2 regions of the Ruegeria sp. A5 genome follow, and region 1 is predicted to be linked to the other one. Evidence: riboswitches for the same ligand, from Rfam matches in the RefSeq annotation. Region 1 holds a riboswitch; the other holds the start of a gene.
What was found. Region 1 has a riboswitch for cobalamin ahead of ACR0AY_RS17170 (hypothetical protein). Riboswitches for the same ligand answer to the same signal wherever they lie in the genome.
Positions count from the first base shown of each region.

Region 2: linked by a shared signal. The riboswitch ahead of ACR0AY_RS12270 (DUF1636 family protein) and the one ahead of ACR0AY_RS17170 (hypothetical protein) in region 1 are both predicted to bind cobalamin.

Region 1 covers NZ_JBQGAV010000008.1:137,582-141,999, reverse strand. Annotated here, with positions in the region: gene rsgA (ribosome small subunit-dependent GTPase A) at 134-1,162, shown strand; gene ACR0AY_RS17175 (serine aminopeptidase domain-containing protein) at 1,199-2,056, opposite strand; cobalamin riboswitch at 2,178-2,398, shown strand; gene ACR0AY_RS17170 (hypothetical protein) at 2,490-2,897, shown strand; gene ACR0AY_RS17165 (phosphatase domain-containing protein) at 2,902-3,402, opposite strand; gene ACR0AY_RS17160 (DNA polymerase III subunit gamma/tau) at 3,575-4,418, shown strand, end outside.
Region 2 covers NZ_JBQGAV010000004.1:410,947-415,364, reverse strand. Annotated here, with positions in the region: gene ACR0AY_RS12285 (class I SAM-dependent methyltransferase) at 1-101, opposite strand, end outside; gene ACR0AY_RS12280 (glycosyltransferase family 2 protein) at 94-1,101, opposite strand; gene ACR0AY_RS12275 (NAD(P)-dependent oxidoreductase) at 1,216-2,202, opposite strand; cobalamin riboswitch at 2,308-2,514, shown strand; gene ACR0AY_RS12270 (DUF1636 family protein) at 2,600-2,980, shown strand; gene cobW (cobalamin biosynthesis protein CobW) at 2,977-4,032, shown strand; gene cobN (cobaltochelatase subunit CobN) at 4,038-4,418, shown strand, end outside.

The DNA of each region.
Region 1 (4,418 bases):
TTATGATTGTAACAAAAACCCTTCGGGCAGACCGGTTCTGATCCTTTCCGATCAATTGACTGCCTGAACACGTCACCGGCGGATGCGCGATTGCCATTCGACGGGATTGCTGTTTCTGATCACAGGCAGACCAATGTTACTTTCCTTATCGGACCTCGGATGGTCCTCTCATTTCGCGGCTCAGCATACGGCTGATCCGTCACTTCTTCCGTATCGCATCTCGGCCGTACACCGGGATCGACTGATCGGGCTGAGCCCTGAAGGTGAATCGCCTTTGTTATCTCTGGATCAATCAACCGGTGCATATGCCGTCGGAGATTGGGTTCTGGTGGATGAAAACAAACGAATACGCCGTATGCTGGACCGGCGAAGCCTGCTTCAACGCCGAGCGGCAGGTACCGGAGCTGCAGCGCAGTTGATCGCTGCAAATGTAGACGTGCTGTTCATCGTCAGTTCCTGCAACGCCGATTTTAATCTGCCACGATTGGAGCGGTATCTTGCGCTGGCGCATCAGTCAGGCTGCTATCCGGTGGTCGTTCTGACCAAATCGGACATGTGCGATGATCCGAGCCTTTATGTAGATCAAGCCCAATCGCTCGCCCCGTTTCTGACGGTACTTGCGGTCAACGCGCTGGATCACGGCGATCTCGAACAAGTTCTGTCGTGGTGTCCGAAAGGACAAACCAGCGCCTTGCTTGGATCATCCGGCGTTGGGAAAACGACGCTCGCCAACGGGATGACGGGGCAGGATCAGGCCACCGCAGGTATCCGTGAAGATGATGCGCGCGGCAGGCACACAACAACTGCACGCGCCTTGCATCGCATGCGCAATGGCGGCTGGCTGATCGATACGCCCGGCATGCGCGCGTTGCGTCTGCTGGATGCGCAGGAGGGGTTGGATGAGGTATTTTCGGACATCTCAGACCTCAGCCTGGATTGCCGCTTCTCGGATTGTCAGCACGAGACTGAGCCCGGATGTGCGGTGCAGGCGGCAATCGACGCTGGTACGCTTGATCCCGCGCGGCTGGACCGCTGGCGCAAGCTGCGGCGCGAAGACCAACACAATTCCGCTTCGGTGGCGCAGGCCCGCGCCCGCGACAAGGCGTTCGGCAAGATGGTGCGCAGCGTGATGCACGAGAAAAAATCCCGTAAAGGGCTATAACGAAGCTGGGCACCGACCTACCGGTGCCCAGCGCTATCAGGCGATCAGTCTAGGCCAGACTGCCGCATTCCGTCTTGCGAGTGCACCGATATGGCCGATCTTGGACACTCCGAATTCGCTTGGTGCAAGCAGATGGCGCCCGGCTTTGGGTCCATAGAGATCGGCAAGACGCCAGACAGCATCCGGCGGCACCATTTCATCATCTGCGAAGGTAAACAGATCGACACGTTTGCCCAAGTCTTTCCAGCGGGCGGCGGGCAGTGTCGTGCCGATCTCTGGCACATAGCTTTTGGGGGCGGTGCACCATTTGCGCCATTGCCAATAGACTTGGGCAGGCAGGTCCGATCCAAACCCGACCAACCGCCCGGGCAGGTAGCCAAGCGCCTTGACCACCAGCGGCGCGTGACCATACCAGAACAACGCCGCCAAAGCGCGATAAGGCCAAGGGTGATCCGCCAGCGTTACCAGACCCGAACAGACACAGATCATCCTGTCGATCTGATCGATATCGGGTTGGATCGGGCCAAACATTCCGCCCAAGGAATGACCGATGCTCCATAGCTTGGCCTGCGGAAACCGTCGGCGCATCTCGGCCCGGGCGGATGGAATGTCGATCAACGCCCAATCGGCCATGGTGACATTTGACCGCTTTTGCGAACCCACCAAAGAGTGACCAAAATCCCGGTAATCGTAAGTCAGGCAGGCCATGCCCTGTTCTTCGGCGAGCCATCGGGCGAAGTACTGATAGTAATCCCTCGGCACCCCAGTCGCACCGTTTATGACGACCACCTTTTCGGGGTCGGCAACCGGACGGTAAAGCCGCGCCGACAACATTGCCGGGTCGGACGGGATCTGAAAATCCTCGGTCACAACCGCCTGCTGTGTGTCCAACATGGTGCCCTCCAATACCGACTGAACTGATCAGTTCACCCGAAGCGCCTCAAGTCAAGGTTGACGTGGCTGGACCGTACGTCACTTGCCTGACGCAATCTTCTTGACTCGGGCACGGCGCAGCCGCTAGCCATGTCGCGATGGTTCTCGCGCCCAATCGGGCCGGGATGAAAAGGGAACACGGTGCGGTTCTGCCCGGATAAATCCGGAAAGAACCTAGTCCGAGGCTGCCCCCGCAACTGTAAGCGGAGAGCAATGCCGAGATACCACTGGCCTTGAAGGCTGGGAAGGTCGGCAAAGCGATGACCCGCAAGTCAGGAGACCTGCCATCGGATGTAGAACCGAAACTCGGGAGGGGTGTCCGGGACGGGTTTGATCGTGCTCCGCAACGACCAACCTGTGCCACGCCCTCGCCTTGCGCGCGGAGGGCGCATTGATGATCTGGAAGACCAAAACACACGAATTCGCGGCGACCGTGTGCCAACGTACTGGCGCACCCTGCCCCGCATTGGCACAGATGGCGCGGGCTCTGACGCAGGCCATGTCCGCCACAAAACCGGTCACGAAAACTGAGTTTGTGATTGAAGGCACCATAGATCTGTCGCACTGCCCGGAAGGATGCACCGCCCGCTTTCGCGCCCAATGCGACCAGATACGTGTATTCTGCGGAACCGATCCTGAAATCGATACCGGCCGGCTGGATGACTACGCAGACATGATGTTCGGAACCGAGTACCACAGCCTACCTGCAGACCTGCTAAGGAATCCTCCTTGCGCCATGCTTGAGGCTTCGCTTCTGGTGCAGCACAACGGTGGCGAAATCTCGCCACATGTTGGTGTCTAAGCCGTCAAACGGCTTGAACACGGGCCGGTTCAACGGCCCAAAGCATCTGGGCATTTGTCTCGACTGCGCAAGGACGCACCGTACGCAATCGCTTCAATGCCGCCTCAGGCCGTTCACCGCATTCAACCATCAGACGCAGAACCACCATCCCGGATCGGCCACAGCCACCACGGCAATGCACTAGCACACGGCCACCACCTGACAACGCCTGACGTGCGGTCGCGCCAACGCGAGGCCAGCGGTCCAAAATCTCTTTGGGTGGCGTGCCAAAATCTTCGATCGGCAAATGCACCCATCTGCTGGCACGCCCCTGAATATCAGCGCCAAAATTCCGCGCGCCATCTTGAATCATCTCAACCTCAGTCGTCATCGAGATCACAAGCCCGGGCTTCCAGTCTGCGATAAGATCAAGGTCTTCTGTATACGTTCCTCCACGCCCAGGCATCGAGGACAAGGCCAAGGTGCCTCCGCCAACCTGCAACGCATAAACCACCAGTTGCGACATAATCTCCCCCCAAACAAACTTCACCCAACAACATACTGGTCCAGTAAATAGAATAGAGTGGATTTTAGCCGCATACCCACGCATTCCAAAATGAAAATCGTCCCGGCTGGCTGTGGACGCGGGCGGCGGGGGCCTCTACGCTGCGGCGTAACGCGAATCCGACAGAGCAGACATGACCGAGACGCCCAGCCCCGCCTACCAGGTTCTTGCCCGTAAATACCGCCCCGAAACCTTTGCCGATCTGGTCGGTCAGGACGCCATGGTGCGCACTCTGAAAAACGCCTTCGAGGCGGACCGGATCGCGCAGGCCTTCATCATGACCGGTATCCGCGGTACCGGCAAGACGACGACCGCTCGGATCATAGCCAAGGGTATGAACTGCATCGGTCCCGATGGCAGCGGCGGCCCTACCACCGAACCCTGCGGTCAATGTGAACACTGCGTAGCCATCATGGAGGGCCGCCATGTCGATGTGATGGAGATGGACGCCGCCAGCCGCACCGGTGTCAATGACATCCGCGAGATCATCGACAGCGTACGCTATCGCGCTGCGTCCGCGCGCTACAAGATCTATATCATCGACGAGGTTCACATGCTGTCGACCAGCGCTTTCAACGCGCTGCTCAAGACGCTGGAAGAACCCCCCGAACACGTGAAGTTCATCTTTGCCACCACCGAGATTCGCAAGGTCCCGGTGACCGTCCTGTCCCGTTGCCAGCGCTTTGATCTGCGCCGGATCGAGCCGGAGGATATGATCGGTCTGCTGCGCAAGATTGCAGATGCCGAAGGGGCGCAGATTGCCGAGGATGCGTTATCGTTGATCACCCGGGCCGCCGAGGGATCAGCGCGGGATGCGACCTCACTGCTGGATCAGGCGATCTCGCACGGGGCCGGTGAAACCAGCGCGGATCAGGTGCGCGCCATGCTCGGGCTGGCTGATCGGGGCCGGGTGCTGGATCTGATGGATATGATCCTGCGCGGCGATGCTGCAGGCGCGTTGACCGAGCTGAGCGGGC
Region 2 (4,418 bases), on a different contig from region 1:
TGCGGCATGGTCTTGAGCATTTCGCGCCGCAGGGAATCCTTCCGCTCGCGCTGCTCAGCTTGCTTCTTGCGGCGATCCTCAGCAGATACAGCTTCACCCATAGACGTCTTCTCCGGTAGAGGAATTTTGCAACGCTTCAACCAGATCAACCCAGTCCGGTCTGGCTCTCAATTCTTCGGCTTTCGATCTGTGCCACTCACATGCTTGGTGATGGAGGTCTGCCAATTGCGGATCTGCCATCATCTCAGATTTGATGTCGTGCATAGCCGGCATGTGTTCCAGAATTGAGCGATCCTCAACATCATTGTGGTTCATCATGAGCCAGTACTTGAGCCCTTGATCCTGCCCCACATGATTGGTGCGCCCACGGTCGCGCTTGACTAAAAAGCTATCAGTGCTGCGCACAGCATAATGATGAATGCGCGCGAATTCATGGCTGAAACCACGCCATGCTTTCCATTTCACTTGGTCTGCTGGGTAGAGGTTCCCGCCCGAATCCCGCCACAACACCCCTTCGTATGGCGCGTCAGGGTTCGGTGCATCTTCTGGATTGATCCTGGGACGATGGGCGCGAAAACGGCTGAATTTCCCATTGTTGCGGAACAGCGTTTTGAACCCTTTGGTCCGGTGATGCGGATAGCCGTCTTCCGTGGCGGCCAGAAAGAAAGTCTCAGGTACAGGTCGATCAACGAAATCGTTCTGACCTGCGTTTCCGAACATGCGCCAGCAGATCGAGATCGCGTCCGCCACGCCGCTGGCCTCAACGAGGCTTCTTATATCACTATTGGGCAAACGGATATTGATATACTCGTCCACATCCAAACTGAGAATCCAATCCGATGACAGATAGCTTGGGTGATTCCGCGCAAGCGAAAATGCACGAACCTGCGGCGCGGCGCGCGGACCCAGTCTGTTTCGTTCGTGGTGAGCCCAGCCAAGCGCTTGCAACCGTTCGCCCATGGCATCGGTACCATCAGCGCAATCATTGGTATAAATCAGAATGTCATCAAAGCCGATTGCGTGGTTGTAGGCCACCCAATCGATCATGAAAGGCCCTTCGTTCTTCATCGTTGTTACGATGAGAAAGGTCTCATTCGTCATAAGTTGTTCTCTTGCCTGTGCCGGTGTCGGACTCCTGTCGACCTATTTAGAATAGCACCATAATTTTGTCCAACCAGGTCGCCAGACAACCGCAATGCTTGCCGATTAATTGATCTACCGATTCTGCGGGATCACCTCGTAACCCGGTTCTTCTGGCTCGTCGTCCAGCATCTCGGTTGGGAACCCTGGCGCTTGGATCTCCAGTCCGGTCGCGTCCTCTAGCCGCCTGATGATGTTCGGGGACAGTTCACGCTCACCATATCGCGCGATGCCATCTTCGAAAATCTTGATCATCAATGGGTTTATCTCAAGAGGAACTCCGGCACGGTCGGCGACCTCCTGAAACAGACCGATATCTTTTTTCACCAGGTCCATGGTGAAGGAAATATCGCGCGAGCCGTTCAGGATGACCTGACTTTCGGTCTCGTGCACGAAGGATGTGCCTGACGATATCTTAATCGCCTCATAGGTGGTTCCAAGGTCCATGCCGGCGGCCTTGGCTGTCACCAATGCCTCGGCGCAGGTGATCAGGTTGGCGGTAGCCAGATAATTGGTCAACACCTTCAGAATAGAGGCCGAGCCCAGATCGCCCGTGTGCAAAATGCGCCGCCCCATGGTGGTCAGGAAAGGCAGGATACGTTCAAAAGTCTCACGATCACAGCCTGCGAAGATCGAGATATTACCCGTCGCTGCCCGGTGACATCCGCCCGAAACCGGGCAATCCACCGCTGCGCCGCCTCGTTCGATGACCATTGCGCCAAGGCGTTTGACTTCGGCTTCGTCGGTGGTCGACATTTCCATCCAGATTTTGCCAGGGCCGACCCCTGGCAACATTTCCTGCATCACCGCATCCGAGGCCGCAGGAGAAGGCAAACAGGTTATAACAGCATCGCAATCGCGCATCAGTTGCGCCGGGCTTTTGGCGGCTTTGGCACCCTTGGCGACGAATTCGGTCACCAGATCCGGGTTCAGGTCATGAACCGTCAGATCGATACCGTTTCGTAGCAGCGATCCAGATAGCTTGCCCCCTACATTCCCCAGCCCGATAAACCCTACTTTCATGCGCGGTATCCTCCTGTTCGCATCTTGCTGCCATGCCAGCACGTCGTAGCAGAAGTATCATGCCGCCCAGCGACCCCGACAGGTCGCTTTTTATCCGCTTTTTCACGGATCGGCGCGACTCGCTTGACAAGCAACCCTGCCCTGCCGCATGTCCCTTTCGTTGGTGTCTGCGAGAGCAGATGAAAAGGGAATGCGTCAGCGGTTTTTGCCGTCAAACGCAGCCGCCCCCGCGACCGTGACCGGAGAGGGTGCCCAAAGCCACTGGCAGTATGGCCGGGAAGGCGGGACATCCGGCAGAGGCCTCCTCTGAAATCCGCAAGCCGGGAGACCTGCCAACGCCCGAAGATGAAACCGGACGGGGTGTTCCGGTGTGGGGCTGTGATCGGCCCGCATGAAACCCCGTCCCCCACGAAGAGGATTTGGGGGGATGAGAGACATGACCGAGACCGCACCGGTCGAACTGCTGGTTTGCACTACCTGCCGTCGCGGGCTGCCTGTCGAGGATGACGCCCAGCGCCCCGGCACGTTGCTGCACAAGGCGCTTGAACAGGCGGGCCTGCCCGAAGGCATTACCTTGAAAGCTGTGGAATGCCTGTCGAATTGCGATGAAGGCTGCTCGATCGTGCTACGCGGAGGACCGGATCGCTGGACTTTCGTGTATGAGCATCTGAACGAGATCGACCATGTCGAAACCATCGTCGAAGGCGCAGCCAAATACCTCGCCACCGAGGACGGTTTGGTCAAATGGCGTGAACGTCCTGAACATTTCCGCAAAAACTGTGCGGCCCGCATTCCCCCGATTGGAGCCCTGAAATGAGCAATCTCGAGAAACTCCCCGTCACTGTGATCACCGGCTTTTTGGGCTCGGGCAAAACCACACTGGTGCGCCATCTGATGCAGAACCCGCAGGGCAAGCGGCTGGCGGTGGTCGTCAACGAATTCGGCGATGTCGGCGTCGATGGCGATATCCTGAAATCCTGCGCCATTCCTGATTGCCCCGCAGAAAACATCATGGAACTGGCCAATGGTTGCATCTGCTGCACCGTGGCCGATGATTTCATCCCGACCATTGAAGCCCTGATGGCACTAGAGCCGCGTCCCGATCACATCCTGATCGAAACCTCCGGTCTTGCCCTGCCAAAACCGTTGTTGAAGGCGTTCGACTGGCCCGATATCCGCTCGAAAATTACCGTCGATGGCGTGATTGCTCTGGCCGATGCCGAGGCTGTGGCCGCTGGTCGGTTCGCTCCGAATGTCGAGGCGGTGGATGCGCAACGCATGGCAGATGACTCGATTGATCATGAAACGCCCTTGTCCGAGGTGTTCGAGGATCAGATTTCCTGCGCCGACATCATTCTGCTGACCAAGCCCGATCTGGCTGGCCCGGAAGGCGTTGCGAAAGCGAAAGAGATCATCGCCGCCGAAGCGCCCCGCCCCATGCCCGTGGTCGAAGTGGCCGAGGGTGCCGTGGACGTCCGCGTCGTGCTGGGTCTAGAAGCCGCGGCCGAGGATGACATGGACGCGCGTCCCAGCCATCACGACGGCCATCACGATCACGAGCATGACGATTTCGAAAGCATCATCGTTGAACTGCCCGAGCAAACCGATCCGATTGATCTGGTCGCCAAGATTGAACGATTGGCCAACGAGTTGAATATCCTGCGCGTCAAAGGCTATGCCGCCGTTCAGGGCAAGCCCATGCGCCTACTGGTTCAGGCCGTCGGTGCGCGCGTGCGTCACCAATATGACCGCCTGTGGGAGCCCGGCGAAGACCGTCGCTCGCGCCTTGTGGTCATTGCCGAGCATGACGATATCAAAGAGGCCGAGATCCGCGATATCCTCGTGGGTGTAACCGAGGCTGCCGAGTAAGACTTATGCACGTCGTCTTCCGCGAAAGCCATGGGCTCGAAGAAACCGAGACCCCGACCGATCTGGGTCAGAGCCCGGCGGACCTGGTGGTGCTGTCCTTTTCCGACAGTGACCTTGGCGCTTTCGCGGCGGGATGGCATCGTGGAGGTGGGCCTGAAGGACGCATGCCAACGATGCGGCTGGCCAATCTGACGGCGCTGAAGCATCCCCTCTCAGTCGACACATATGTCGAGCAGACACTGGAGGGCGCAAAGGGCATCCTGATCCGTCTGATCGGTGGAGTGCCCTATTGGGCGTACGGCTTGCAGCAGGTTCTGGCGCTGGCGCAGGCCAAAGGGATTGCACTGGCCGTACTGCCCGCAGACGGTCGCGAGGATACGCGGCTG